2 regions of the Neptuniibacter sp. QD37_11 genome follow, and region 2 is predicted to be linked to the other one. Evidence: predicted binding sites of a transcription regulator. Region 2 holds the regulator's gene; the other holds the start of a gene.
The links. Region 2 encodes FNR, which switches genes on or off when oxygen is low (the NO sensors DNR and NnrR bind a similar motif). Its sites were predicted from a motif close to TTGATNTANATCAA; they were not measured.
Positions count from the first base shown of each region.

Region 1 (15,797 bases), 1.1 Mb from region 2:
GTAGTAGCCCGCAAAATGGCGATGCCCGTGTGTGGACAACCTTCCAGATGCACAGTGATGGTTTTGGTCGTTTCCTGATCTACAACAAGCAGATGAGTGATAGCCAGCTAGGTCGATTAACTCAGCGTATCATGGAGATTGAGACCTACCGTTTGATGGCATTGCTTTCATTGCCGACTGCGCGTGATATCAATCCAACGCTTGGCGATATGGACCAAAAGCTGGCTGATATTACCGATCATCTAGCCCATAGTGGCGATATCGATGAGCAGGAACTGCTGTTCCGCCTTACCGATATGGCATCTTGGGTGGAAGACTGCAGGGCACGAGCAACCTTTAGGTTCAGTGCAACTTACGCTTACCATGACCTGGTTATTAAGCGCCTTGAAGAGCTGCGAGAAGACGAAGTCTCTGGGCACTTAACCATTACCGAGTTTATGACGCGTCGTTTAACACCTGCGGTAAAAACCTGTCGCGCGACCAGTAATCGTCTTGAAGATCTATCCCGTCGTATCGACCGTGTAGCAGAGATGATGCGCACGCGTGTAGAGCTATCGATCCAATCGCAAAACCAAGAGCTGTTGGCTTCTATGGATCAGCGCTCCAAAGTTCAATTAATGATGCAACATACGGTAGAAGGCCTATCCGTAGCAGCAATCAGTTACTACACTATTGGTTTAATTAAATACCTATTAGATGCCGTGTATAACTCTGGTGTAGATCTGAACAAAGATCTGATTTTAGGTATCTCGGTACCTGTTGTAATCGGCGCTGTTGCATTAACGACACGTAAAATCCATCGACACTTCTTGAAAATGGCTACAGAAGAAGTGGAAAGAATGGATGAAAGTAAAAAGAGTAAAAAATGAGTATTGAAGCGGTAATTAGAAATCGTCTAGAAGATGGTCTGGCAATTGAGCATCTTGTGATTGAAAACGAGAGTCACATGCATTCTGGCCCTGCAACTGACTCACATTTTAAAGTAACAGTTGTGTCGGATGATTTTGAAGGTAAGCGAAAGGTACAGCGTCACCAGCTGATTTTTAGCTTCCTATCCGATCGAATGAACAACCCAATTCATGCCTTGTCGATGCATTTGTTCACTCAGCAAGAGTGGCACGACAGAGGTCAGGCGGTTGCCCCGTCACCGAAATGTTTAGGTGGCTCTAAAGCTGATAAATAACAAAAAGCGACTTCGGTCGCTTTTTTATTTTTGACCGACTGAAAGGTCTGATGAGCTGGATCAAATTCCCTAAAAGTAGCACTATCTCTCAAAAGAATAACCCTATATATTCTAATGTTAGATATATGAAATATAAGAAAAAATAGCCATTGAGATGTAACAGGGGCTGCTATGAAAAATAACCAACCCGTTAATAATACTGAGCGTAAATTCAGTAACGATACGCCGCTGATTTCCACCACGGATTTAAAAGGGCAGATAACATTTGTAAACGATGCCTTTGTGGATATATCAGGTTTTACTCGGGATGAGTTAATTGGTCAGTCTCATAACGTTGTTCGACATCCTGATGTCCCACCACCGGTTTTTGGCGATCTCTGGTCAAAGTTAAAAGAGAATAAGCCTTGGATCGGTATAGTTAAAAACCGTTGTAAGGATGGCTCTTACTACTGGGTAAATGCTTATGTGACTCCGATTGTAGAGTCCGGCCGAACCATCGGCTATCAATCTGTTCGAACAGTGCCTACCTCCGGTCAAGTTTCTCGCGCAAACGATGTTTATAGTCGACTAAATAACAACAGTCGTCGTATCTCGATGCACGATATGTCTATTCAGACCAAGATCATCATTATGTTGTTGTTAGCGGTGCTTATTCCTATGGGCGCAGGCTACTTCACACAGTGGTCACCGATGATCACAATGGGTGCAGGCCTAGGTGCTTTTATATTATGTGCAGGCTTGTCCTATCACTGGTTGGGCCCTCTACGCTACCTACAGTCCCGTGCTAAGCGTATGTTAGATTCAAAAGTACTTGAAGAGATGTACGCTAATTCTGTGAGTGAAGTAGGCTCAATCTATTTAGGAACAATGGTAGATCAGGCACGAATCCGCTCTGCTAATGCCCGTGTTACCTATTCGGCAAAAGAGCTTAATAAACAAGGTGAAGATACGATCGGTATTGCGCGTCAGGCCAATCAAGCGATCGAACGTCAGAGCTTAGAAATTGAAGATGTTTCAGCGCATATTCAAAGCCTCTCCATTGCTATTGAAGAGGTTGCACAGCATGCAAGAACCACTTCCGAAGAAACTAAACAAGCGACCAATACAGCCGATCAAGGTCACTCGATTGTAAAAGGCACAATCGATGCGATTCATCACCTAGCAGAAAATGTTGAGCAAGCGGCTCAGCAGATTGATAGCTTGCGCAAAGCGACCGAAGAGATCGCGAGTAAGACCTCAGTAATCTCTGAGATAGCCGATCAAACTAACCTATTGGCATTGAACGCCGCAATCGAAGCGGCGCGTGCCGGTGAGCAGGGGCGTGGATTCGCCGTTGTTGCGGATGAAGTACGAGAGCTCGCTAAACGTACTCAGCTGTCTACTAAAGAGATCGATACTACGATCGCAGAGCTTCAGGGCGAAGCCGCTCAGGCGATGTCGATGATGGAGAAAAGTCAGGATTCAGCAAAAGGCTGTGTTGATAAAGCCGGTGAAGCGGGTTCTGCGCTGCAAGAGATTATGGCGGGTGTAGGTAGCATTGATGATATGAGTACCATGATCGCCGCTGCATCCTCTCAGCAAAGTAATGCTGCAGAAGAATTAAAGCAAAACATCATGTCTATTCAGGAAGCGGCGCAAGTTGCTCAGTTGGCTGCTCAAGCTACAGAACGATCTTCTGTAGATCTTGCAGATACTTCTAAAACGATTGTCCAGAGTGTAAGTGTTTAAGCTCAATCTGAATTGAAAAAGGCTGCATCTGCAGCCTTTTTTGTGTCTTTTATTCTGTCTTAAATAAGATTGGGTTAGATCAGGTCTTTAGTTTCTAAATTTAACAGATAGCTCTTATTCTCAAGCCCGCCGGCGTAACCTGTTAAATTACCATTACTTCCCAATACTCGATGACAAGGGATAATAATGGGAATCGGGTTGCGGTTGTTTGCCATCCCTATAGCTCTAGCGGCTTTTGGGTTGCCTATTTTCTTAGCGACTTCACCATAGCTACAGGTCTTACCGTAAGGGATTTCGTTTAACGCATTCCACACGGATTGCTGAAACTTTGTGCCATCAGGTGCCAGTGGAACATCAAATCTTACCCGCTTCCCAGCAAAGTATTCGCTTAGTTCAGAAACGCACTGATTGGTGAGCGCGTTGCCCAAAAGCTCGGGCACCGTTTCATTATCTTGTAGGAAATGAATCGAGGTAATAGCACTGTTGTTAGCTTTAATAAGCAGAGAGCCTAATGCGGTGTTCATGATTGCTGCATACATAATATTAACCTCCACTTATATTCTTTTTTATAGTTTGGAACCTGTATTGATGTCCGTCAATGCTTTGTGGTCATCAGAGGAGGAGACTGAAGTCAAAGAGATAAGAAAGAACGATTAAGGGGAACATCAAATGCCTATTGAACATCATGATTTGATTCACGAATTTCCAGAGCACCGTGACCGTATTCACAATCTAAAAATGGAAGATGCACATTTTGCTCGCTTATTCGATGAGTACCATCAGGTGACAAAAGATGTTGAGCGAATGGAATCTGAGGTTGAGCCGGTATGCACTCAAACTGAAGAAGCAGCCAAGTTTAAGCGCCTTAAGTTAAAAGATAAGCTTTACAAAATGCTACAAGCATAATCGCTAAGCCTAATTAGAAAACCCGCAGATATTGCGGGTTTTTTTTTGATTTAATTATTCTAATCCAGAAAACAATTTAGCGAGTACAATTTAGTTATTACTGAGTTTGCGTAAAAAGGATAGTTTGTGAAGCCTTACTACAGTTGGCGCTATATCTTAAAAGTGGCATCCGAGCATAAAACGGAGCTGATTAAAGCGAACATTATCGCTTTCTTTGCCGCTTTGGTTTCTGTTCCGCTACCACTGTTTATGCCATTGTTGGTTGATGAAGTTCTGTTAGATCAACCTGGGTTTATTGTTGAAACTGTTGGTTCTATGTTCCCGCCTGAATGGCATGGGCCGGTGCTGTTTATCGGTGTGATTCTGTTTGTCACATTGTTTTTGCGTTTAGTCGCCCTGATGATGAACGTTTGGCAGGCGCGCCAATTCAGCATTATCTCCAAAGATGTAACTTATCGGATTCGGGTTGGCTTATTAGAGCGGCTTAAAAAAATCTCGATGGCGGCTTACGAAACTGTTGGTAGCGGTGCGGTTTCATCCCACTTTGTGACCGATCTAGATACCGTAGATCGCTTTATTGGTAGTTCGCTCAGTCGTTTACTGATTGCATCCCTATCGATCTTAGGTACTGCCATTATTCTGCTGTGGATGCACTGGCAGCTTGCCCTGTTTATCTTGTTTCTTAATCCGGTGGTGATCTATTTCACCACCATGGTTGCCAAGCGGGTTAAGCACCTCAAAGGTCAGGAAAATAAAGCATTTGAGGTGTTTCAATCGGCATTAACCGAGACACTGGACAATATCCAACAACTGCGTGCCTGCAATCGCGAACAACATTATCTAAAAGGGCTGATCGCAGAAGCCAAAACCGTACGTGATCATTCAACGGCATTTGAATGGAAAAGCGATGCGGCCAATCGCTTAAGCTTTGTCTTGTTCATGATCGGCGTTGATCTCTTTAGAGCGGTTTCAATGCTAATGGTGGTTTTCTCCGATCTGACCATCGGTGAGATGATGGCTGTGTTTGGCTACCTCTGGTTTATGATGGCGCCAGTGCAAGAGATTCTAGGCATCCAATACAGTTATTACGCTGCTAAAGCTGCTCTGCAGCGGATTAACAATTTGGCAGACTTTAAAGAGGAGCCGCAGTACCCAGCCAAGGTTAATCCATTTGAAGGTAAGAAGACCGTCGCGGTTAAGTTACAAGATATTCACTTCAGTTATGAAACCGGAGTCGAGGTACTCAAAGGCGTCTCGGTTGATATCCCAGCAGGGCAAAAGATTGCCTTAGTCGGTGCCAGTGGCGGCGGTAAATCAACCTTGGTACAGGGACTGTTGGGCTTATACCCAATCGAGAAAGGGGAGATGTTCTTTGATGGTGTATCGATCAAAGATATCGGCCTTGCCTGTGTTCGGGATAACGTCGCAACTGTACTTCAGCATCCTGCTCTGTTTAACGGTTCGATTCGTAGCAATCTGACCATGGGCAAAAGCTATTCAGATGAAGAGCTTTGGAATGCCTTAGATGTAGCGCAGTTAAAACCGTTTGTTGAATCCCTAGAGCAGCAATTGGATACGCAGGTTGGGCGGCAGGGCGTAAGGCTCTCCGGAGGACAGCGCCAACGTATCGCTATCGCTCGTATGCTATTAAGTGACCCTAAGGTTGTCGTACTAGACGAGGCAACCTCGGCATTGGATGCAGAGACCGAGCTGAATTTACATCAGGCTTTAAAGAGCTTTCTAAAAGATCGTACTACCATCATCGTGGCTCATCGTTTAAGTGCAGTAAAACAAGCCGATCATGTCTATGTGTTTGAAGATGGCAAGATCTGCGAGCAGGGCAATCATTCAGAGTTATTACAAAGTAATGGCCTTTACTCTAGGCTCTACGGTGAATATCAATAAACGCTATGGCTGAGTTGGTTCATCTTTGGTACATGCTCAAGGTGTAAACTCAGTGAATAATATTTATGGGTCGGCGTGGATCGAATTAAGCTCAAGGCTGTCAATAGGGATAATCAAAGATGCATGGACAGGCTCGAGTAGGCTATAAAACGGTTTCAGGGTATTAATTGCTAAAATGTAATTGATAGTAGAAAGGGATTTTGGCCCGAACAAATCATCTGATATGAAGATCAGATAAGAGGATACACCTATGAGTAAGTATGCAGTTGTTGTGACAATGCTATGTGCGCTAACACTAAGTGGTTGTGTAAGTAATTTAAGCGGTACAACCTATTCGCGTAGTGAAGCACGCCAAGTTCAGCAAGTTCAGTACGGTGTTGTGCAATCTGCCATTCCTGTAGTTATTGAAGGAACCGGTGGTGTAGTAGGTGGTGCAACAGGTGCTGTAGTGGGTGGCATCGCAGCCAGCAATGTTGGTGGTGGCCGCGGTAAAGATATCGCGACAGTATTAGGCGCTGTTGCCGGTGGTGTCGCAGGTAAAAAAGCAGAAGAGATGCTAACACGTGCACAAGGACAGGAGATCACTGTGCGCTTAGACAATGGCAATATGGTATCTATCGTCCAAGAGATGGACGGTGGGCCAGCCTTCGCAGCAGGCGATCGTGTAAGGGTGCTAACCCGTGCAGGTACTGCTCGCGTGACTTACTAAGCCTAAGTTAGCTCTCATCTAAAAAGCCCTTGCTAAATAGCAGGGGCTTTTTTTTAGTTTTCTTTTATGAGCTTTATTTATGAACTTCCTTTAAGAGCGATGAATTCCCTTGAGTAAGGTATGTACTAGCTGTTGTTCAACGTCGTCTTTAGTCATCGCGCCCTGTGCCAGCATCCAAGAAGCACTATAGAGCAGGCTGTCTAATACCGAGACTACCCACTCAGGGGTTAGGTCGGCATTGATCTCCCCTTGGCGTTGTCCTTGCTCGATCCACTGCTTAACTGTCTCCATCTGTTTTCCATACAAATCTAAAAACTCCTGATCCATCTCTACCAGCGTCCAGACCATCTGCAGAAAATGGAAACGATCGGCTAGGGGGAGAAGTGCCGCAATCAATTTGCGAAAAGCAGCCTCTCCCTGATTACCGCTGGTGATAATAGGTTGCATCGCCTCTTTAACAATCTCCAACGATTCGACAGATATGGCTGTAATCAAGCTTTCTCGGGTAGGAAAGTGCCTGTAAAGCGTTGCGCGTCCAACACTCGCTTGGCTTGCTATCTCACTTAAGGATGCGTGCGGGTTGTGCAGCAATACTTGAAAGCTGGCATCCAATAAAGCGCGCTGTGATTTCTTTATACGTAGATCTGTCATTTCAAATTCTCATAATGAGACATTGTTGTATCATAAATGCTCTGCTAATATGATACATGAGTGTTTCATATTATATAAGAGATTTGCCATGACAAAGCTATTTGAACGTTATAAGGAAACAGCCAGTCTTCCTCTAGGCGAGGCATGCAGCTTACCTTTTGCTGTTTATAAAGATAGCCAGGTTGCCGAACTGGAAGCAGATAACATCTTCCATCAGCAATGGGTGTTTGTCTGCGCTACCGGCATTTTAGCTGAGGTTGGCAGTTACTTCGCCTTTACGTTAGCGGGTGAATCTGTTGCGGTGGTTCATGGTAAAGATAGGCATATCCGCGCTATGTCTAACAACTGTAGCCATCGTGGAACACCCTTGTTATCAGCGGGTTTTGGTCATATAGAGAAAAACATCGTCTGTCCTTACCACGCTTGGACTTACTCAGATAACGGCGAGCTAAAAGGTATGCCTTTTGATGCCGCCAAATGTGTAGATAAGCAGCGTCATGAGTTACCTAAGTACGCCTTACAAGAATGGATGGGCTTACTGTTTATCAATCTGTCAGATAACCCGAGTGACCTCCTGAGTAGTTTGAACATGATCAACCCTTATTTACAACACTACAAAATGGAGCGTTTCACACAAGTCTATGGCGGTGCTAGCGAACACTGGAACAGCAACTGGAAGCTAGCCGTTGAAAACGGTATCGAGAGCTATCACCTGTTTATGGTTCATCGTGAAACTCTAGAGGTAAATACCCCTAGCAAAAAGGCCTATTACATTGCCGGTGATGCTAACTGGAGTCTGACCGGTGGTGAGATTGTCGAGCAGCGCAGTGCATTATCTCGATTCTTCACAGGTGATACGCCCGAGCCTCTCAACCACTATGTACTGATTTATCTACCACCAGGCTTTATCGGCATTCTTACCTATGAATCTTTTGATTGGATTGCAGTTACTCCAGATGGCCCAGAACACTGCTTCGTGCATGGCGGAGGGATGGCAGAACACGCGCCTGATAAAAGTGATAAAGCCAGTAGTGAGTTCGCTGCGGCGTTTTTGCAGGAAGACAAAGATATCTGTGAACTGGTGCAAAGCGGTATGGGGTCTAGGCACCATAAAGGCGGTACGTTGCTGGAAGTAGAGCGGATCGTCGTGGACTTTCATCAGTATTTAGCTAAACACTTATTTGGCGCACAGGTCAGCCCTTTCCATGAAAGCGATGAAGCTGGAATGTTTAAATAATTAGCAGGGGTAAAACATGATACGTGCCATTATTTATGCGGTTCTGGTGTGCGGAATAATGACCATCGGGCTGGTGGCTATAGATCTGAATAAGGATAAGCCGGTTTCTGCTCTATCAGAAAAGAAGGAACTATCTGAAGTTGATAAACAGCCCTCCAAAAAGGATGAAACAGCAAAGGCTATTCCTTCAAAGGCAAAAGCAGCAAAGGACGCTCCGACAAAGGCCAAAGATGATCAAGTTAAACCCCAACAGGTAAGCCAAAAAGCAACAGGCATCACGCTAACCGCTTTAATTAAAGGTTTGCGTAACGATAAAGGTCAGATCATCGCTCAGCTGTTTGATAACCCAGATACGTTTAACAACAATCGTTATGATCAAGCCGTCCGCACTTTGGTGATACCTGCCAAAGGTTTTTCTGGAGAGCTGAATTTTAATCAGTTACCTCACGGTGAGTATGCACTGGTGCTATTCCATAATGAAAACAGCAACCAGCAGTTTGATCAAACTGGCTCTTTGATTGAGGGTTATGCCTACTCAAGTAATGTCGGTAAAACTGCGGTAGTGAATTATCGACAAGCAGCCTTCCATGTTGATAGCGATAAAAAACTAATTATTAGCCTGATTTATCACTGAGGATTTGTATGGGAACGTCAGCACCAACAAGCGTAAAAGTAAAAGCCTCGGCCCCTAGTCCCGTTGAGGCTAAGGGGAAGGATGAGGTTAAGAAAGGTCAGCAGCCAACGCCAAAAAACGCCAAGGTTTGGCCTTGGAAAACGCTCTTGGGTCTAACACTGATTCTGACCGAGTTATGGCTAAATACAGGCATTATCTGGGGCGTATTTATGCTGTTGTGGGCCATTATGGGCATCAGCTCAGGACAGACCTATATTCTTGAGGTTTTGCAGCGTAAAGAGCACCCAATTCTGTTCTGGTTTACTATCCATCTATGGCTGCTGTTTGCAGCATTCTTCTTTGTGAGTAATCAGCATATCTATTCTTTATGTCTAGCTGTGGTTGCAAAGGTAACTGCTGTGTTTGGTTGAGTTAATAGGGTCTAAGCCGTGTAGCTATAGCTCGTATTACTAACTAATCTAAAAGCCCTTACTAAATAGCAGGGGCTTTTTATTGGCTTGGTTTGCTGTCTAAGGGTTAAAAGCCCAAATATTTGATAGTTGCTTTTTATCTAGTGCTGAGTTAAAAATTCTTAAGAAACAAGTGGATGTAATTCAGGCGTGGGGGGCTATGGTCCCGTTTATCAATCGATATAGAGCATGCATGGTTTGTCATGGAAGAAACTTTGTAATTTCGTGTTTATTCCTTCCTTTTGAGTTCGTTACATCTGTTTTCAATAAATGCGGTTAGGGTAGATTTACGAATCCCCGTATATACAAATGTTCAGCTTACGATGGAGAATGTATGCCAGCACATACAGAAATAAATCCTCTTAATTTTGAGGTTTTGGAAGTTGTTAATGATCTTAATGGTTTCTCTGTAGCGTGGGGAATCAGGGAAGATGGAACCAAGCGCCTTCAATGCGCTGGTATGGAGAAGGGATCATAAAGGCTATCCAAAGACATTTGGCAACCCTGTTTGGTTTATGTTTCCAAATGAACTGAGCTTACCAATATTGCAATCGTTGGATGCATACAATCTTTTGCATCGCGGTGTAGAAAAAGCTTAAAACTCAATATCACAACGCCATTGTGTGGCCGGACTCGCTGACGCTCGCCGCGAAATTTTCAACATTGGGTCAACAATCAAATACAAAGGAAATAACCTTGATTGAATACATAAAGATATTCGAATTGCATGGCGAAAAAGATGTAATTCTAAACTTTGACGATGATATAAAAATCATTATCGGAGATAACGGAACAGGCAAAACAACTGTTCTAGGTGCCCTATATGCGATTCTATCTCAGAACTATCATAAGTTAAGCAAACTTGATTTTGAGAAAATCGAGCTCCGATTTAAAAGTGGAGATTTAATTAAAATAAGCAAAGATGACCTCGGAATTAGTACATATTTAGAGTTGCTTGAACATCCGGTACTTGAAGAAGTTCAAAATACTTTATCTCCTGATGATTTGATTGACTTAATAAGAACTGTAAAAGGATTACCTTATTCTAGAGTTCAGCATATGGCGAACTTTAGAAAAGTATTGAGAAGGGTTAGTTGGCATAGTAGAGAGCTGTATGATCGACTTTCTTATGTTGCTGATAAAGTCATTAATGAAGAAAAAGCAACAACGGTTAGTGATGAAATTAAAGAAACCGTTCAAAGAAATGTTAACGGTACAATTCTTTACTTGCCAACATATAGGAGAGTTGAAGAAGCGATAGGTAATCTAGGTTATTTGGAGGATGATTTTAGATCAAAAGACCAGCTCATTCAGTTTGGAATGGATGATGTGAAATTAAGATTTAATAAAATCAAAAATGAACTAAAAGAATCTGCTGTTACTTTATATACGAACCTTAATGGTAAGATGCTTACGCAGTTGACCTCAGACTATAAAGCCACAGAAAAAGAATTTGCTAAGATTGAAAAGACAGAAGAACTTAAAATCGTTCTTGAACGAATTGGAGATAGCATTACTGGAACAACTAAAGAACGAATATTAAAGTTAATAAATAACGGAGAAATTAAAAGAGACCGTTACCACCCATTAGTCTTTGTATTGAGTAATTTGATTGATGTTTATCTTGAACAGAAAGAAACTGATGACTCAATTAAGAAATTTGTTGAGATTGCAAACAAATATCTGGTAAACAAAAAATTCAGTTACGACGAAAATAGTGTAGACATTAAAGTTGTTAACAAAAAAACTAAAAACACCGTTGAACTAGAAAATTTATCTTCAGGTGAGAAACAGTTGATTTCTTTGTTTTCAAAACTTTACTTGAATAAAGCTCAAGATTATATCGTGATTTTTGATGAGCCAGAACTTTCCCTATCCATAGAATGGCAAGAAACATTATTGCCAGACATGATTGCATCAAGAAAGTGTAAATTCCTCGTTGCAGCAACTCATTCCCCCTTCATTTTTGAAAATGAGTTAGATGATAAAACTGGAATTATTGAAGTAACAAGGGAAGGTTAAATTTAGTGATGGATCGTGCTGAAATGATGCGGAAGAAGCGTCAGTCTTCTTCTGTTGACCTATTAAAGTTAATAAAAAAAATTGACTGTTTTGACTCAACTTTAGTGTGTGTATTTGAAGGTGAAGATGCAAAATACTATGGATCCCGTATTGATCAACACTTTGGTGATTTTAAGAGAAAAAATTTGTCATGCAAGGGTAAAGATAAAGTATTAACTTTAAAGAAGAATGTTGAGAAAAACAGTTCCATTAAAGGAGCCAAAATACTCTATTTCATAGATAAAGACTTTGATGAAAAACAAGAGGATATCAACCTATACTGTACCCCATGCTATTCTATTGAAAATTTATATGCCGACTACAATGTTCTTAAGCGTGTACTTACTGATGAGTTAGGTCTTTGCGACTTCAGGCATAATGAGACGATAGAGGTAATAATAAAATCTTATCAGGGTTTTGAGTCAGAATGCGATAATAAGTTAATTGATTTAAATGCTTGGATCATGGCAAGAGTGAAAGAAAATGATTGTAGTGTCAAACTCAACCTGAATAATCATGATGTGGAAAAATTCATTTCCTATCATGAAGGAGTTGTCGAGAAAAAATACTCTATCAACCATTTAGATTCTATCTTCTCAATTGAGCATAAATTATGTCAAGACCTTCTGAAAACATGTGCCGCTGTTATACAAGCTTCAGAACTGAAGAGTTCTTGTAGAGGTAAATATAGGCTTGAATTTTTCAGGTTGTACCTTGTTAATCTTTTTGAGATGGCGAGGAGAAAAATTGGCTACTTTGAAGGTCTTAAGATAAAACCGAAACTTAGTCTAGCCAAAACGAATGTAGTTTCTGAGTTATCTCAGTACGCTAACACTCCTGATTGCTTGGGATTATTCCTAAGTAACTGCAGGAATAGAATTACAGCATAGGAGATCTAACAAGTGGTTTAGGTGGCGCCTAAGGCGCACCTGAACCAAGCGTTAGGTGCAAGGAGAGACAATGCACTTAGTTGAAAAAGATGATCAAGCTAAACACCTGAATTCCAGAATTGAGGAGTTTTTGAAATGGTCAAAGAAAAAGTATAAATTCAATAATAGATTCCATGTTTTTTTACTTTGTTTAGGTTTGGTTAGTAGTTCTTTTACTGGTTATTTTGGGTTGGTATCTACAGAAAACTCAGTTTTAGCAGGAAGTTTAGGTATATTTACTACGTTTTTAATCGCGTTACAGAACGCTTTTAAATTCAACGAAAAGTCATATGTTTATTTGAATTTACATAACGATGCAAAGAATCTAAGAGACGAGCTATCTTACGAAGTAAACAACAGATCTGATGTTATAAATGTATCTAATAAGTTCAAAAAATTAAAAACTAACGGTCTTGAATCATTGCCAAAAGAATCCAACTTAGAATCAAATCAAAATAGTTAAAGGGGGGGAGTCCTTTGATTAAGGGGCGTTACAGCTCAAGGAAGATTGGCAATTAATGGGGTCAGAGCCCTTTAATTATTGGTGGTTATCGGCTGGTGAAATACTTAACAAGTAACCACAGCTGATCTTTGCAGTATTCTTCCTGTATTTAGCGGCGAAAGCCCTTAAACCCGCCTCACTCCGAAAAATAACAAACCGATGTATCAGCTGAATGCTTTGCCTGATACATCGCTTTATCTGCACGCTGTATCAATATCTCTGCACTGCCTGCATCTTCTGGGAAGATGCTAATCCCGATACTAGCCTCAATAATATGTTGCGCCGGCTTTAGATCAAACGGGGCTACAAGGCTGTTTAGGCATTTCTCTGCAACTAATATCGCTTGTTCGCGCTTTTCGATATCAATCAGGGCCACAAACTCATCGCCGCCGATGCGGGCAATGGTATCGGTGGAGCGGAAGCAGTGTTTTAAGCGTTTAGCGACTTCGCGTAGGACTTTATCGCCGGTGGCGTGGCCGTATTGGTCGTTTACCGGTTTGAACTTATCTAGGTCGATATAGATAACCGCCAGTTGGCTCAGTTGCCTTTCTGCTCGGGAAATTGCGCTTTCGAGGCGGGAGTAGAAGAGACGGCGGTTGGGTAGATCGGTGAGTGGATCTTGATAGGCTTTGGTCAGCAGGTTGTCTGCCATAGCGCTATGGGTTTTTTCGTCACGTACGATCAGTACAAATTTATTGGCTTGTACCGATTGGCCTTGAACCGCGTTCAGGGTGGCGAAATAGGTTCTGTGATCGTGACTGCAGATCTCGCCGCACCAACTGCCATTGGATTCGGTTAGTTTGTCCAGATCGATAGCGTTACGTTCTGGGCTGTATAGCAGTTCGCTCAGTTGTAGGCTTTGCGTTTTATCTTTCAGTTGAGGGAATTGAGTTTGTGCAGCTTCGTTGCTGGATATGATCTCGCCTTCGTCGGATAGAATGATGCAAGGATCTGGGGTGGCATCAAACACTAAGGAGGCGAGGAGTAGGTTCTGCTCGGCTTCGCGCTCAAAGGTAACATTACGGCCTATGCCCAGGACACCCGTCTCTGTTGAGTTGCTCTCTTTCAGCGGCAGTTTGTACATATCCAATAAGCGGCGACGACCATCTTTGTAGGAAACCCATTCGTCGCAGCGTTGTGCTTCTAGCGTTTCTCTTACCTCTTTATCTTTATTGGCAATGTATTCGGCTGAGGTTTTCGACATCAGCTCATAATCGGTGCGGCCCAAGATATCTTCGGCGGGCGTATCCAGAAACTCTTCAAAGCTTTTGTTGCACAGTTGATAAACCCCTTCAGGGCTTTTGGCAAAGATAAAATCAGGAACTGCGTTGATAATGGTGTGCAGCAGCTCTTGCTCGCGCTCTAGCTCTTGCTGGGCTTCGATAAGATCGGTGATGTCATGTAACACCACCATCGCACCTAGATCCGTGATCAGTGAACCAGAGTAGGAGGTGAACTTGCCTTCAAAGGTATGCAGCTGTTGGCAGATAGAGGTCTGGTTGATGCGAACTTTATGTTTTTTTCCCATAAAGGCTTGTTCGAGCGCACTTTTGATCTGCTGTTCGTAGGCTTTGGTGCCATGAACTTCGGCAACGGTTTTGCCGATAAATGCATCTTTATGAATACCAAAAAAGTTTTCGTAGCCTTTGTTTACCGCCACAAACGTATTGTTTTGATCAACGATGGCAATCATATCGCTGAGTTGATCAAGCATAGATAGCTCTGTTTGTGGGTGTAGCTTAGAAGGATCGTTCTGTTGTTCGTTCATACTGACCTTGGCATTTTGATCAAACTTCTATTGAGCGAGCAATATCGTTCAAAAGCCTTTTTAGGGGCGGCTACGAATAAAATATTCGTAATGTCTTAAGTAAGGGTAAAAGAATAAAACATACGTTTAAATTAAACAATTGTTTGAGATTGGCGCTCCGATAATTTACACAGTGGGGATCAACATACCTAGGAGAGAATGATGACCCCTTTATTTATGAAAGCCCGGCATTTTTTTGAGGATATTTGTCCCGCTCAGGATGACACACTAAAACTGGTTGTTGTTACCCATCTACTTGATACGCCTCCGGTTTTTTTGGATGCGTTGGAGCAATTTTGCCGTGTAAAAATGGTTTTGCCAAAGCCTAAAAGTATCAGCCGCTCAACACTGGAACAAGTAGAACAAAGGTTTCAGGTGGTGATTAAAAAGCGCTCTCAGATCAGTTCGGTCGAGGTCATATCAGCAATTTTGAATGAATATATCCCAGAAGGGGATATGATCTTAGTCGATATTGGTGGCTATTTTGCTTCTGCGCTGCCGCAACTGCCTGATCGATTAAAAGCCAATCTGCTGGGCGTGGTAGAAGTCACAGAAAATGGCTTACAACGTTATCTTGAACACGAGCAACTGCCGGTACCGGTGCTTTCGGTTGCCCGTAGCCCCCTTAAAAGTCCCGAAGATTATCTGACCGGTCAATCGATTGTTTACTCTGCCGAGGCTTTGATGCGTGAATGCCACCAAATTATGAACGGCGGTAATGCGGTGGTGTTTGGTTATGGCAAGATCGGGCGCTCGATTGCTAAGGCGCTGCATGAAAAGAATATCAATACCAAGGTGGTTGAGATCGATCCGATTCGTGCGATCGAGGCGAGATCGCGCGGTTTTGATCTGATCAATAAAGAGGATGCCTTGCAGAGTAGTGATGTGATCTTTTGCGCGACGGGGAATCAGTCACTGAATAATCATGATTTTAACCGTATCAAAAACGGTGCGTTTATCTTTTCAGTGACGTCGTCTGACGATGAGTTGGAACTGAGCCGTGCTGATACCAATTTCTCGGTGAGTCAGGAAACCCAGCATATTGCACGATATGAGCGTTTAGGTCAGTACTTTTATTTGGCCAATCGGGGTAACG
Region 1 covers NZ_CP180552.1:1,237,727-1,253,523, forward strand. Annotated here, with positions in the region: gene ACMXYT_RS05515 (DUF3422 family protein) at 1-869, shown strand, start outside; gene ACMXYT_RS05520 (BolA family protein) at 866-1,183, shown strand; gene ACMXYT_RS05525 (methyl-accepting chemotaxis protein) at 1,355-2,911, shown strand; gene ACMXYT_RS05530 (methylated-DNA--[protein]-cysteine S-methyltransferase) at 2,986-3,450, opposite strand; gene ACMXYT_RS05535 (YdcH family protein) at 3,581-3,817, shown strand; gene ACMXYT_RS05540 (ABC transporter ATP-binding protein) at 3,944-5,722, shown strand; gene ACMXYT_RS05545 (glycine zipper 2TM domain-containing protein) at 5,973-6,431, shown strand; gene ACMXYT_RS05550 (TetR/AcrR family transcriptional regulator) at 6,522-7,082, opposite strand; gene ACMXYT_RS05555 (aromatic ring-hydroxylating oxygenase subunit alpha) at 7,171-8,319, shown strand; gene ACMXYT_RS05560 (DUF2141 domain-containing protein) at 8,336-8,953, shown strand; gene ACMXYT_RS05565 (hypothetical protein) at 8,962-9,363, shown strand; gene ACMXYT_RS05570 (hypothetical protein) at 9,737-9,880, shown strand; gene ACMXYT_RS05575 (AAA family ATPase) at 10,099-11,424, shown strand; gene ACMXYT_RS05580 (DUF4435 domain-containing protein) at 11,433-12,353, shown strand; gene ACMXYT_RS05585 (hypothetical protein) at 12,424-12,855, shown strand; gene ACMXYT_RS05590 (diguanylate cyclase domain-containing protein) at 13,031-14,662, opposite strand; gene ACMXYT_RS05595 (adenosylhomocysteinase) at 14,864-15,797, shown strand, end outside.
Region 1: a site for FNR is predicted at 3,497-3,510, ahead of ACMXYT_RS05535 (YdcH family protein). Genes of this name have one in related genera too.

Region 2 (15,797 bases):
ACCTGCAATATATGCCCAGCAATTATGGTTGGCTTTTGGATGTTGCTGTTGAATCTCAGCGATAAAGTTTCGGGCACACTCTAAATCAGGTGTGTGGGCGACATGGGTAATAAAGCGGCTGTGTTTTATCTCAATTTCGTGACTGTGGTAGGGCTTTTGAGGGTAAAACTCTGTCATTGCTTAATGCCGCCTGCTAGGTAGATTGTCCCAAGCCATGGAGTTCCAGTTTTAGTTAATTCTATTTTTAGTCCATCAACCAGAGTCGCCTCGTCGTGACCGTTCTGGCGAAGAAACTGGAGTTGCTCAAGGTTTAGTAATATTTCTAAATCAATATGGCGGCCATAATAATAAAGTGAGAGCTTATATGGCACTGCTTCTTGGCTAATTGAGTTAAAAAAATGATCTATTGATAAGGTGATTTGCCCCCTTGAAGGCAATTCTGTTTCCGGTGCATCAATATCGAGGTCTTCATCATCATAAGTATCGATGTGGAAAATGATATGCCCTATCTCCTGATTATCTTGCAGGCGCTGGCAAGCTTTGTTGCCAATATAATGTCCTTCAGAGGCGCTTAAGTGAGGCGCAACTTGAATATGAAGTTCCATGACATGCTTATTACCCATAGTTCGGGTTTTGAAACTATGGACATTTATAATGCCTTCTATCGATAGGATCTGTTCTTTGTAACGGTTGATATCTTCTTTTGGGATGGATGTTCCGAGTAGCTGTTTTAGATTGCTCCAACTTAAATCCCAACCGATCTTTGCGACCATGGCCGCGACAATCATTGCAGCGACAGCATCTAACCAAATAAAACCAGCCATAGCGCCGGCGACACCAATAAATACGACAATTGATGAGAGGGCATCGGTGCGGCTATGCCATGCGTTAGCAATCAAGAGCGCTGAATCGATCTGTTTACCTATCTGCAGTGTATAACGATAGATCCACTCTTTGGCCGCGATGGATAGTGCTGCAATTACTAAAACTGGCCATTCGGGAAGAAGCAGTTCGGAGGCTTCAATTAGGTTTAATGTACTGTCGTAAGCCATAGCACCAGCGACAGCAATTAATATACTGCCAAGAATTACGGTTCCTAAGGCTTCAAAATGCCCATGACCCCAAGGGTGATCTTCATCGGGACCTTTAGCCGATATTTTTAATATCAGTACGACCATCACATCGGTAATAAGATCAGATAGGGAATGGATACCGTCTGCGACTAGGGCGGCTGAATGAAAGAGCAGTCCAAAAATGATCTTAAGTAAACCAAGTACGGCGTTTACTGCAGCGCCGATCCAGGTCACTTTGTTTGCTGCTTTATTTTCCTGTTCTGTTCTTTGCATAACGACTATATAAACTCGGTTTAGATTATTGTTGTAAAGCCTAGCAGGTTAGAGCTTAAAAAATTTGATCTAGTTTGGATAATCCATATCTTGAAGATAGGGATAATTTTACTGAGCTATAGATCTGGCTCAGTCCATATTTGGTGCAATTACCTTGTTTGAATTTGCCTTGATGGTTACCGTAATTACTAGGCTGTAGCCGGTGTTCTGTTTAATTACAGAAAAAGGTTGTTCACTGTGGGGCAAACAGGCGCACTAAATAGGTGCTACAAACAACAATAAAAATTAATATTGTTATGTTGACTTATGTAACATATTGATTTCTAAGAGGTAAAAACAAGCTGGTTAAAAAATAACCAGTTTATTGGGTTGCCTTGATTTATGGGCGTTTCATGACGTTTTAAAGTCTTAATTCACAAAGTTATCCACAGCTAATGTGAGTAGCCGTTGCAAGGCCCTATATTTTAAGGGAGTTTTGTTTTTCCACATTCAAAGGCGCTATTGAGCGCTTATTAATGGGTATAGACTTTGGTCTAGAAAATTGTTTTTGCATCGATTCAAATTGGCTTGAATGAATCTAACCGTATTAAGGTATTAAATTCGAAAATTAGCATTCAGTTTTAGAGGATTAGTCTATGCCTAGCACTTTATGGTTCTGTAAGCTTAGCTTCCATTGTGGATGGGCTAAGCAATAGTCGATCACTTCTTTTGTGTAGATTGAACGTGCAGGGCCGTCCATTGGCTGTAGGTAGAAGTGCGCGAAACTAAGTTGTTCGAACTGGTCAGGCTGCGCTAGCGGTTGCGGGTAAACCAATTTAAGTTCATCACCTTGGGTGATAATTACTTCGGCATCGGCTTTAGGGCTCACACAGATCCAATCGATATTATCGGGTAGTGGCTTCGTACCATTGGTTTCGATGGCAAGTTCAAAACCGTTCGCGTGGCATTCATCCACCAAAATTTGATCAAGTTGTAGCGCAGGTTCACCACCCGTGAAGATGATGTAAGGCTTTTCATTGTTCCGCTCGGGCCAGAAGCTTTTGAGGAACTGGCAAAGTTCAGCTGCGGTAGCGAACTTGCCACCGTTCTGGCCATCGGTACCGATAAAGTCAGTATCGCAAAAATCGCAGATAGCTTTTTCACGGTCTTGCTCGCGTCCTGACCAAAGATTACAGCCAGAAAAACGACAAAAAATTGATGCGCGTCCACTTTGCGCACCTTCACCTTGCAAGCTATAGAAAATCTCTTTTACGGAATACATCAGATTGTGGTAGAAAGGGCCTTTAAAATCGAGGCGATAAGTCTACACTGGCAGATTTTGACTGCAAGTTAATTCGGTTCATATTAAGCCTGTAAGGTAATCTACAGGTTAACTAGTGTTATAGGGTACATTCGTGGAACTTAGAGAAATTGATAAAGTTGTTTATAAGCAAAAGCAGCGCAAGGTAGGTATCGTTTTTAGTCTGATTTTTGCTGTAATAGGTTTAGGGTTGAGCGCCGTATTACGTCATTACTATGGTAATGCTGAAGGCGAGAATATGATGGTGAACCTAACTGGGGTGCTAATTGGCTTAGCTATCTCCATTATTATCTTTACCCAAGTGGCTAAAAAGCCGTATTTTGATGAGCTTCGGTACGGCTGGAACCTTAAGAAACAGGCGCTTAAGATTCAAAACCATCGCCATCGTTGGGAAGAGCGTCTGAAAGAAGGTGATACAACGGCGGCGATTGTTCTCGCTTTCTATCATAAAGCTACGCTGCAACTGCAAAGCTTAGATGGTAACGAATTCGGCTATAGCGACAGTAAAGAGCGTGAAAATAAGTTTTTGGTTGAATGTGAGAAGCTGTCCTTAGACCCTGATGCATCTAAATATTCGATCGATATGCTGTTGGATATGAAATAACGCGCTATTTATTTTTGCGAAAAATTGATATTACTAAGGAGCCTAAGGCTCCTTTTTTGTGTCTGATATCAAGAGTTGAGGTTTTACGATGCTTAGTCAATTTAAGCGATCTATTCTGGTATGGATGGTTTTCTTGTTTTCGCCGTATCTCGTTGCTGAGCAGAGTAAGAGGGTGATGATTACCCCAGAACTTTTCTCTTTTGTGGTTGAGCATGAAGGTGAGTCTGTTGAGATTAAGCGCAACCAAGAGTCTGATAATACTATCCATGAGCTTTATCTAACGACCTCTCGTGGCACACCGCAACCTATGTTTCCATTCGAACCTTATGAAGTGGAAACCATTGGCGAGAGGGAATTTATTGAGTATCTACAACAAGCTCAAACAGATAGCTCTACTTTAATTGTCGATACTCGCACTGAGGGCTGGCATTACCGACTGACCATACCGGGCAGCACCAATATTCCATACACCTTGTTAAAAGATCCTGAAACTATTTCCGATACGTTGGAAGAGTTGGGAGCAATCAACAAAGATGGCGTTTGGGATTTCAGTCGGGCAAAAACACTTGCTGCTTTTTGTAACGGCTATTGGTGTGGACAGACGCCTACCTTTATATGGGCGTTACTAGAGCTAGATTACCCTGAGGAAAAGTTGAATTACTATCGAGGTGGTATGCAAGCTTGGACAAGCTTAGGGCTGACTACGGTAGGGGATTATTATCTGGAATAGTAGGGAGTTTTATTGTACCCCCTACTATCTGAGAATAAGGTGTCTATTTAATTTGGTTTAGGTAGTTAGTTAAGCGATCCTTATTCATCACAAACGTAGCGCTTAGCTCAGCCGCATTGGTTTTTACTTCTTCTAGGTTTGTTGGTTTACCTGCTACAACGACCCCCACCATTGCCATCATCGCGTGTGGACGGCATTTGTATACGTACACGCCTTCCTTATCGACGGTGAAAGAAACTTCTTTCATCATTTTTCCTTTCCAGCCTGTCGAACCCGCAGGGATTAGGCTGCTGATTGATTCAGAGTTGTGACCTGGATCTGTAGGTTGGAATGTAACGGTATCACCTACTTCTACATTTAAAATGGCAGGCTCAAAAACCATGGAGCCGTCAGGACCTGAATTTTTCATCATGACTGTATGATCAGCAGCATTAGCAAAATTGGCACATACAGCTAGAGCTAGGCCCGCGCTTAAAGTTTTAATATTCATCGTATGTATTCTCTCTATCTGGTAATGAAAATAATAATGATTATTAAATCATTTGTGGGTGTTGTGAAACATTATTACTTAGAAGTATAAAAATCAAAGGTGTATACGTGCTTAATGACTAGACGGTTTTATGATGGCTGGGCAAAGATCTTTAGATTTTTTAGGAGCCTCTATTTCAGGCATCTTATCCAACTGATTAGCTCCATATATTGCGATAAGCAGGGGAGAAGCAATTACGAACACTAGGAAGCCAGCCATCAACTGCCCTCTCATCCCTTTGCGAATCGGTGTCGGTTTAAAAACTTTGTAGCCCTTAGGTGGGAATTGCGCTTGTATTAACCCTTTGAAAGCCATGGGGAGCATCGTTATGGCAAGGATTAGGAAGATCGAAATAGGTATTCCAATCAGTAAAAGGTGCCAAAGATAATCAGCCCCGTTTAGGCCAAACAGACTGTAACAGTGAGGCTGTTCTGCAAGTCGGGTGATAGATGGGAATAGCCAAAGCTCGCCAGCGGCTATGAGAACAGCGCCTAATCCCATAAACAGGATTATGAGCTTTATCTTCTCGCGCTTTGTGTATTCCGGTGCGTAATCCATCTGGTCTGCCCTGCCCATATTGGAGATGAAAGCTTAATTTATAACCTTACCACTTGTCGCGCCGAGTTATAAATTAAGCTTGGACAGTCAGTTAATAATTAAGGGCGTTGTGCTTCGCCGCCAAAGGCTTCAATTAGAGCAGGGAATAGCTTGCTGAACTCTAGACCCATTTGAACCATATCGGCATCGAATTGAGCGATTTCGTCTTCCGCTGCTTCGTCGGCCATTTTCTCCTGTAGCTGTTCGCTCAGTTTTAGACGTTTGATAGACAGATCTTCTTGCAGAGTAATCTTGAGTTGCTCATCCCATTCTAGAGCGAGCTTAACTACACGCTTGCCTGCTTCTAGGTGAGCAACAAACTCTTCATCTTCTAGTTGTTGGCCTTTGATTCGAATTACGCCGCCTTCTAAAACGTTATCACGTAGCTCACATTCATCTAGTACTTCAAAGCCTTGTGGGATGCTGTCGTGTTGCTCCAACCAATGTGACATAACGGCAGAAGGTGATTGGTTTACATCAGGCAGTGTGATTGGCAGACTGCCTAATGTGCCACGAAGATGACTTAGTAGCTCTTCTGCGCGTTTATGGCTAGAAGCATCTACTGCAATCCAGCCAGCTGCAGGGTTGATCAGAGCGGTGGTCTGCTGGAATTTACTGAAGGCACGAGGCAATAGATCAAGAATCACTTCATCTTTCAGTTGGTCGCGTTCTTTCTTGTACACTTTGCGTGCTTGTTCATGTTCGATGACCGCAACTTTTTCGCCAACGGCGTCTTTAATAACGGCGCCGGGAAGGATCTTTTCTTCCTTGCGTGCAGCCACCATAAACATACCGTGTACCTGATGCGCGTGAACATCATCTAATAAGTGACATGGCGATACCCAGCCATAACGGCTAAGTTCTTGGCTTTTACATGGATGAAAAGCGTGTTCGATAAGTTTTTCTTGCAGCTGCTCTTGAGTGTATTCAAACGCTTCAGTTAGGCGATAGAAAATTACATTTTTAAACCACATAGCAGCTCCAGAAAACGAAAAAATTGGCAGAGCATGGTAGGCAAGATTTGTACGCGATGGAAGAGAAAATCTGCAATTGGCTGAAATAAAAGAGAGGTGAAGAATTAGCTAGCGGGATAAGTAAGAAAGGGATAAAACTGACGGCAGCGATTAGATTGGGCTGCCGTCAGGTTTTAATTAGATGCCAGCGTAAGCAAGAAGGGTATGTACTGGTACACCTGCATCTTGGATTTTGCTAGAACCTTGTAGGTCTGGCAGATCGATTAGTGCTGCTGCTTCTGACACTTCCGCACCAAGTTCTTTGATGAGACTGCACGCTGCTAAGATAGTGCCACCTGTAGCAATCAGGTCATCAAATACCAAAACGCGATCGCCTTCCTTCACAGCATCAGTCTGCATCTCTACAGCTGCAGTACCGTATTCAAGCTGGTATTCCTGATGAATGGTTTCACCCGGTAGTTTGCCTTTTTTACGGACGAGTACCAAAGGAATGTTCAGGTGGTAAGACATGATGGAGCTGATCAAAAAACCACGAGCATCAATACTCGCAATATGCGTGATGTCACTGTCGATATAGCGCTGGATAAATGCATCAGAGATCATGCGAAGCGCTTTAGGATCTTTAAATAGTGGAGTGATATCGCGGAATTGAACGCCTGGCTCCGGCCAGTCTGGGATCGTACGAATTACGGATTTCACATAACATTCGTCATATGACATGAAGAACTCCTTAGAAACAGCAGGTTTTGACACAGCTCAATGTTTTATTACGCAGCAAAAGCTTTAATAAATGCGTTGGGTTACACATTGAGATGGCTACTTAATTGTGCGACTAAATAAGCACCGGTTGCGAAAGCGATCGGTGCTTTTTTATGTGTAGGGGCTAACTGCAAGTGCCTTTGCCACATTGAGCAGTTACAGGCTCTTCAGCGTCCTTAGCTGGACACTCGCCAGATAGTTCGTAAAGTTTATCCAGATCCTGGATATGAACCTCTTTACCTTCAACTTGTAATAGTTCGGACTTCTGGAAGCGGGTAAAAATTCGACTTACGGTTTCAACTGCAAGGCCTAGATAGTTACCGATCTCGTTACGCGACATCGATAAACGGAAACTTGTTTCAGAATAACCACGTGCTTTAAAACGCATCGATAATTTCACAAGGAATGTTGCAACACGTTCTTCAGCATTCTTCTTCGATAGGAGCAGCATCATCTGTTGCTCTTCACGGATCTCTTTACTCATCGTACGCAGCAGTTGGCGGCGTAATTCAGGTAACTGACCGGAAAGTTCGTCCAAACGCTCGAACGGAATTTCACAAACCGTAGTTGTTTCGAGGATTTTTGCAGATACAGGGTATTCGTTGTTATCAAAACCGCTCATACCAACCAGTTCACCTGGGAAGTAGAACCCGGTGATCTGCTCTTCACCTTCATTTGTGATTGTGTAAGTTTTTACTGTGCCGACGCGGATGGCATAAACACTCGCAAATTCTTCGCCTTGGTGGAAAAGATGCTCGCCTTTTTTCAGTGGGCGGCTTTTGTCGATAATGTTGTCCAGGCGTTCCATCTCTGTCATATCCAGAGATACGGGCAGACACAAAGAGCTCAGACTACAAGTGTTGCAGCTTACCTGCTGTAGACTACGTAGTTTTCCATCAGTTGCCTTGTTATCACTCATAGTGCGATCCTGTCGTGGTTATATCGAATGGCTACCCACTGATTATGTAATATTTCCGTAAATACGGAAAGTTAAATAATCTTCGAGAAACGCTGTGAACTCTGATCTTTTGGTATATATGCATCAAATGCCATACATATACGACGAATCAATAGGCGACCAGCAGGAGAGACTACAATCTCATTTGCATTCATGCTGATTAAGCCATCTTTAGTAAATGCTTCTAGCTCAGCAATGGAAGTTGCGAAATAGTCGTCGAAAGCAATATCAAATTTTGATTCAACCGCTGTTTTGTCTAGCTCAAAGTGGCAGATTAGCTGTGTGATTACATGACGACGGATGATGTCATCTTGCGTCAGGCTTACACCGCGCTTAATTGCATGAGCGTTACTATCTACTGCAGCACTGTAATAAGGCATGTCATGCTCATTTTGATAATAAACAGAGCCGATTTGGCTAATTGACGAAACGCCCATAGCGACAAGGTCGCACTCTGAATGAGTCGTATAGCCTTGGAAATTACGATGTAATTTACCTGTGCGCTGAGCAATGGCTAGCTCATCATCAGGCTTAGCAAAGTGGTCCATACCTATATAAACATAACCTGCATCAAGCAGCTTATTAATGGTGGATTCTAGAATCGCAAGCTTAGTCTCTGGGCTAGGCAGTGTTTCTTCCTGAATATGACGCTGCGGACGGAAACGGTCTGGAAGATGAGCGTAGTTGAATACTGAAAGACGATCTGGATTCATTTCGATCACAGTATCGAGTGTTGCGTTAAAACCTTCGAATGTTTGGTAAGGAAGTCCGTAGATCAAATCTAGGTTCAGGGAACGGAAACCTAATCTGCGAGCTTCTTCTAGAATTGTTGCTGTTTGTTCTACTGACTGAACGCGGTTTACTGCTTCCTGAACTTTTGGATCGATATCCTGTAGACCTAGACTGATACGGTTAAAACCGATCTCTCGTAGGACTTTGATTGTTTCTAGGCTTGCTTCACGAGGATCAATTTCGATGGAGTAATCACCGCTATCGTCATCAAGAAGGTTAAAGTTTTTGCGCATTTCAGCCATTAGCTCGACCATCTGCTCGTGGCTAATGAATGTTGGAGTACCGCCCCCCCAATGTAGCTGAGTTACTTTGCGGTCATTGCTGTACCACTTAGATAGCTGAGCCATCTCTTTATAAAGTGTATCCAGATAAGGCTGTGCTTTTTTGCGGTTGCGCGTGATCACTTTATTACATGCGCAGTAGTAGCAAACATGCGCACAGAATGGGATGTGAACATACAGCGAAAGTGGATCATTGATGTCCGCAGAGTTTTGTCCGGTTGTTACTAGATCACTAGGAGACAACTCTGGGTCAAACTGAACAGCAGTAGGGTAGGATGTATAACGAGGACCCGATAGGTCGTATCGTTTGATCAAGTCCAGATCCCATTTAATCAGATTGTTATCCACGTTTGTCTTCCTCTGTAATCAGTTTCTTGCGAAAAGTGCTCAGTTATTGTTGGAATATTCCCATCCAAGGGATGCTGTATAAGCCCATTCCAATAATGATTGCGCCCGAGATATGTTGGGTCAGACGCTTCTGAAGAATTTGTTTAACTTGTTGGGCCAGTACACCGGTTAACAGCATGGCAGGCAAAGTGCCTACGCCAAATGCCGCCATCAATTGTGCGCTGGTTAGCCAGTCGGATGCTGCTGAAGCCCAAATTAAAGTGCTATAAACCAAACCGCATGGCAGCCAACCCCATAGGCCACCCAGCATGATTGCTTGTCCGATATTTCTAACCGGTAGAAGCTTACTCGCAGCGGGACTAATCTGTTTCCACAGTACACCGCCTGCTTTTTCTAGGTGAGTTAAACCTTTCCACCACTGGGCAATGTAGAGGCCCATGAAAATAAGCATCAATCCGGCAAAGCTGCGAAGTACGAGTTGTAGTATAGGATCGGTTAATAACCAACTCAGGCTACCTAAAATGGCGCCTGCAGTTGCATAGCTAATAATGCGCCCAGAGTTATAGCCGAGTAAAAGTAGGAAGCCCTGACCTCCCTTAGGGGAGCTAAGGGAAACGGTGGCAGCTATGCCACCGCACATACCTAGACAATGCGTACCGCCAAGCAAACCTAATAAGAATGCTGTAGGTATGACAAGTGCTTCAGTCATTGCCTTTGTCAGTCGGTTTTACTTTTGCATCATCCGGAATCAGATCTTCGTCATCATCATAGAGAATGCTATGTGCAGGGCTGTCTAGATCGTCGTACTGGCCGTTGTTAACGTTCCAGAAGAAAGCCCAGATAGCAAAGCCAATTAACAAGATGGCAATGGGGATCAGCAGGAAAATTATATCCATTGAAACTACATAACCCTAATTTTCAAATGTGCTTATTCTACCTGATTTTGCATAACCGCGTCAGGCTTAGCCGACTGAGTACCCTGATCTCTGTCATGGGAATGGACAGAACCTCGGGTTAATTTGTTCAGGCGCATCGCATTACCGACTACGACCAATGAACTTGCCGACATACCGATCGCTGCCATATAGGGAGCAATGAAGCCAAAGGCCGCTAATGGTAAAGCGCTTAGGTTATAGCAAAGTGACCAAGCTAGGTTCTGCTTAATGATTCTTTGAGTCTTTCTCGCGAGCAAAATACCATCAGCCAGACGCAATAGATCGTGGCTGATCAGTACGCCATCCGCATTGGTTTTAGCAAGATCAGAAGCGCCGCCCATAGCGATAGACGTTTGAGCGCCTGCAAGTACAGGGATGTCGTTAATACCGTCACCTACCATAATTACATGTGCACCATCTTCTTGCAGCTTATTAACATGAGCAAGCTTCTCTGCAGGTGATACGCCAGAGATAGTGGTATCTATCCCTAGTTGGCTTGCTACTTCCGCTACCGCTGAAGAGTTATCGCCCGTCAGCATCTGACAGTTAAGCCCCATCGAGTGAAGGATCTCAATTGTCTGTTTCGCTTCACGGCGAATCTGGTCATTCAGACGGAACCATGCTAGTGCTTGAGTCTCATTACACAGTAGCAACCACTGCCCACTTGTTTCAGGTAGCGATGGCTGGCTTTGCGTTAGGATCTCGCTCGCGTAATCAGGTTTACCAATACGGTATCTTTGATTGTCGATCACTCCTTCGATGCCTTGACCAAGTGTTGCTTTGATCTCGGTTGCTACTAGATCACCTTGTTGATCGTGGAACGCTTGTGCAATTGGATGTTCACTGTGCTTTTCAAGCGCAGCAGCAAACTTGGTACAGGCGTCTTGATCATGATCCGCTAGAGGAACCACTTCTTGAAGACTGAGGTTACCCTCGGTTAGCGTGCCTGTTTTATCGAAAACAACATGAGTTGCCGTCGAAAGGCTTTCAAGAACATGGCCTCGGGTAATTAATAAACCGTTTTGGCGCAGTGTTCCTGTGGCAGCAGTGAGTGCTGTCGGAGTGGCCAATGAAAGCGCACAAGGACAAGTGACTACCAGTACAGATAGGGTAATCCAGAATGCATGAGCAGGCTCTACGAAGTACCAACCTGTCGCTACAACGGTTGCGGTGACTAAGACCGCCGCTACAAAGTAGCTAGCAACTTTATCAGCAATCTGAGCAACTTTAGGTTTGTCTTCTTGAGCACGATCGAGCAAACGAACAATGGCTGATAGTTTGGTCTCGTCACCCACCTGAGTGATTTTAATCGTGATCGGGTTTTCGACATTAATCGTGCCGCCAACAACCTTGTCATCGATATCTTTGCGAATAGGTAGGTATTCACCCGTTAGCGCAGCTTCGTCTACTGAGCTGCTACCAGCAATGATGATGCCATCAGCAGGAATCGTATGGCCTGGTTTGACCAAAACAATATCGTCTAGCTTAAGCTCTTGAGCGGGTACTAATTGTTCTTCACCATCGACTAGTTTGATAGCACTAGCCGGTAGTAAGTTGAGGAGTGCATTACCCGCTTTGCCTGTTCTATGACGGGCCTGCATTTCAAGGTAGCGGCCAATTAACAGGAAGAAGGTGAACATAGTAACGGAGTCGTAATAGACCTCACCACTATTCGTGATGGTTGCCCAGACACTGGCTAAATAAGCTCCACCGATTGCGATAGAGACAGGGAAGTCCATGGTTAAGTGTCGAGTTTTAAGATCCCTTAGCGCTGCAATAAAGAAAGGACGTGCAGAATAAAGGATTACTGGGGTTGCAATGACTAAGCTAGCCCAGCGGATAAAGCTGACATACTTATCTTCCATGCCCTGTAGAGCACCGCCATAAAGCGCGATAGCAAACATCATTGTCTGCATCATGCCGATGCCGGCAACACCTAGACGGCGAGTTGCACGCTTACGTTCCTGCTCTAAGAGCTGCTCTTCTTTGTCAGGGTGGTAAGGGTGGGCTTGATAACCAATTCGGTATATCTCAGCCATGATTTTGCTGAGTTTTGCTTGGGATTTATCCCAAGTGATACGAGCGCGGTGGTTAGTCAGGTTGACCTTAGCTTTACTTACGCCCTCGATATTACTGATGTGGTGATCGAGTAACCACACGCAAGCTGCACAGGTAATACCTTCGATAACCAGTGTGGCTTCGGAGCTAGATTCATTAACTTTGACGAAATTGCTTTGCACATTTTCGTCATCGTAAAGCTCAAGTTCAAGAAGCAGTGTTTCCGGAAGGTCCTTAGTGTTAAGCTCCGGCGAGTAGGCTGCTTCAGTACGATGTTTGTAATAATTGTCCAAGCCACTATCTACAATAGTCTGTGCGACTGCTTGGCAGCCTGGACAACACATATCTCTACTTTCACCGTTAATTACAGCACTATAGTTACTACCCGGGGGGATAGTAAGGCCGCAGTGGTAACAGTCAGCAGACTTTACTGAGTTAAGGTTGCTGCTCATTGTTCGTGGGCAGGTTTAAACTCAATTGTATTCTGATCGTATGGTGGATGTGCCTCTGCACGGAGGTTCCAGTTGCGGGCTTCATCCTTCAAGATCAGATAACGCTTACCTTGTAGCAGGCTCTTTAAGCTGCCTGTATAGGCTTCAGTGCCAGGAACTTGCTTAAGCAGAATACTCTGATCGTATTGCTGGTGAGTAGGGTGAATGATACTGAGGTTAAGGAACTCTGGAAGGTAATCGCCTTTGCTCTTAAATTTCAGCATTAGGTCGCCAGTTGTATTATCGAGATTTAACTGTCCACTAACGCCAAGGTCGATCGCTTCTTGAGACTGACTTTTATCTACAAAATGGCCGCGGGCTACTTTGTAGTAGTCATCTTTTACCAAACCGTCATGTGTAACGATGGATAGGTAAAGGTAAAAAGTTCCGTAAAAAACTACGGCAATAATTGGTGATAAAATAAACCAAAGCCAAGGTTGTTTGTACCATGGGCCGGGGATGTTGTTGTCGCTGTCACTCATGTATCAATACCCAAAAAAAAACTGTCGTATCCAAAACTGGAACACCCAGTTTCAGACCGACAGCTATTCTACCTTATTTCTAAAAGAAGGGGCCTAGAATTTCTTCTTATCGACCCTTCTTTTGACCTAGCGCTTAGGTGCAGGACCAATAAAGCGGTTTTCCTCTTCAATTAGGATATCGGAATTGTCCGTTGCCATTACTTTGAAGGTGATATTGTTATTGGCTTTGCTTAGGTATTTTTTCTTGATATTCAATCTAATTGGTAAATCGATCAGTTCGCCAGCTTTAATAGTGACTTCTGACTTACCAATATATTCAAGGCCTTCAAGGCCAGTGACTGAAATAGTGTAGCTATGATCAACTTGCTCTTTATTGGCAAGTTTCAGTGTATATACGTTCTCGATGACGCCTGAAGTGACTTCGTTATATAGCTGTCCACGGTCTCGTAATATGTCAACTTCGAGCGGGATACGGCTGTAGACTGTGTAGGCAAAAACAACACACATAGCACATAGGACAACAAAGTAACCGATCAGTTTAGGACGCATAATATGCGTTTTATTGCCTTCGAGCTGATGTTCAGTTGTGTAGCGTACAAGGCCTTTTTCGTAACCGACGCGTTCCATAATGTCGTCGCAGGCATCAACGCAAGCGCCGCAGGCTACACACTCATACTGCAGACCGTCGCGAATGTCGATTCCCACTGGGCAAACATAAACACAGTTGTAGCAATCAATACAGTCGCCTAAGCCTTCTGCTTTATAGTCAGAGCCTTTTTTACGTTTGCCTCGGCTTTCACCGCGTTTCTCGTCGTAAGAAATGATCAAAGTGTCTTGGTCGAACATAACTGATTGGAAGCGAGCGTAAGGGCACATGTAGATACATACCTGCTCACGTAACCAGCCAGCGTTGCCATAGGTTGCTACGGCAAGAAAGCCTAACCACCACATCTCCCAAGGGCCAAGTTCAAAACTAAAGATGCTTGGGATAAGCTCGCGAATTGGAGTGAAGTAACCAACAAACGCGATAGCGGAAATAATAGAGAAGGCGACCCATAGGAAGTGTTTTGCGCTTTTTCTAAGTAATTTTTCTTTGCTCCAGCCTTTAGATTTATCCAGCTTCATTCGCTTGTTGCGATCACCTTCGGTGAAGTTCTCTATCCAGATATAGATCCAAGTCCAAACGAATTGCGGGCAAGCGTAGCCACACCATAATCGACCGGCAAATACGGTAAAGAAGAACAGGGCAAAGGCAAGAATAATCAGTAGCCAAGACAGTAACATAAAGTCTTGTGGCCAGAAGGTGCTACCAAATACATGGAATTGTCTGTTGGGCAGGTCAAACAGAACGGCTTGTCTGCCATCCCATGTGATCCATGAGAAGCCAAAGAACATCAATAGCATGATAAAGCTAGAGCCTTGGCGTAAGGTTTTAAAGATACCTTTGTAATTCTTTACATAAATATGCTCGCGTTTGGCATATAGGTCGTACTCTTGGGATTTTTTCTTGCTCTTGGGTGTGACATCTTGAACCGGGATCTGATTCATATCGTTGCTCACATACTCACCAGTGAAAGTTAAACTCATCAGAACTAATACGCTCACCATGTATTAGCAAAGTTGAATATTATAATAGATCCTCAAAAAAAAAGGCGACATGATCTACATCATATCGCCTTTATTTTAGTTCAACTATCTAATTACTTTTTAGATAGGCTGTAAACGTATGCAGTGATCAGGTGAATCTTCTCATCGCTTAGTAGGTCTTTATGAGCTGGCATTACACCATTACGACCAACGCGGATAGAGTGAGCCACTTTTTCGAAGCTACCACCGTACAACCAGATGTCATCAGTTAGGTTAGGTGCACCTAGGATAGGTAGACCTTTACCGTCAGTACCGTGACAAGCAGTACATAGTGCTTGGAATTGACCTTTACCGCGAGCTGCGCCTTCTGCATCAGCTTCTGCACCGCTTAGAGATAGTACGTAGTTAGTTACGTCACGTACGCCTTCTTCGCCTAGTACAGCGCCCCAAGGTGGCATGCCGCCGTTACGACCGTTAGCAATAGATGTCTTGATAGTCTTCTCGTCACCACCGTACAACCAATCGTTGTCCGTTAGGTTAGGGAAACCGTGTGCACCTGTTGCTGCTGTGCCGTGACATAGAGAACAGTTGTTCGCAAACATACGCTGACCCATTTTTAGGCCTAGTGCGTTGTCTGGGTGCTGTAGCTCTTCTGCAGACATAGCTGCGTATTTTGCAAAGATCGGCTTGTACGTCTCTTCAGCGTGAGCCATTTCTTCTTCCCACTGGCCAGTAGAAGTCCAGTTCAAGAGACCTGGGAAACTACCTAAACCTGGGTAAAGAATAAGATAAACAATGCCGAAAACAACGGTGCCCATAAACATCTGGAACCACCATTTTGGCAGAGGGTTATCGTATTCAGCAATGCCATCAAATTCATGGCCTAATGTTTCTTCAGTTGTATCTTGGTGCGGCTGACTTTTGCGAGTAGCAATCAATAGCCAAGCACAACCAAGAATTACAGCTAGGGTAATCACTGCTACCCATGCGCTCCAAAAAGCACTCATTTTTCAATTCTCCCGTCAC
Region 2 covers NZ_CP180552.1:2,334,478-2,350,274, reverse strand. Annotated here, with positions in the region: gene ACMXYT_RS10835 (YigZ family protein) at 1-177, opposite strand, end outside; gene ACMXYT_RS10830 (cation diffusion facilitator family transporter) at 174-1,346, opposite strand; gene queE (7-carboxy-7-deazaguanine synthase) at 1,975-2,607, opposite strand; gene ACMXYT_RS10820 (DUF3087 family protein) at 2,741-3,250, shown strand; gene ACMXYT_RS10815 (rhodanese-like domain-containing protein) at 3,339-3,980, shown strand; gene ACMXYT_RS10810 (pseudoazurin) at 4,024-4,470, opposite strand; gene ACMXYT_RS10805 (hypothetical protein) at 4,582-5,067, opposite strand; gene rdgC (recombination-associated protein RdgC) at 5,166-6,080, opposite strand; gene ACMXYT_RS10795 (adenine phosphoribosyltransferase) at 6,258-6,800, opposite strand; gene fnr (fumarate/nitrate reduction transcriptional regulator Fnr) at 6,964-7,758, opposite strand; gene hemN (oxygen-independent coproporphyrinogen III oxidase) at 7,830-9,218, opposite strand; gene ACMXYT_RS10780 (sulfite exporter TauE/SafE family protein) at 9,262-9,927, opposite strand; gene ccoS (cbb3-type cytochrome oxidase assembly protein CcoS) at 9,920-10,114, opposite strand; gene ACMXYT_RS10770 (heavy metal translocating P-type ATPase) at 10,147-12,663, opposite strand; gene ACMXYT_RS10765 (FixH family protein) at 12,660-13,184, opposite strand; gene ccoG (cytochrome c oxidase accessory protein CcoG) at 13,311-14,732, opposite strand; gene ccoP (cytochrome-c oxidase, cbb3-type subunit III) at 14,885-15,778, opposite strand; gene ACMXYT_RS10750 (cbb3-type cytochrome oxidase subunit 3) at 15,775-15,797, opposite strand, start outside.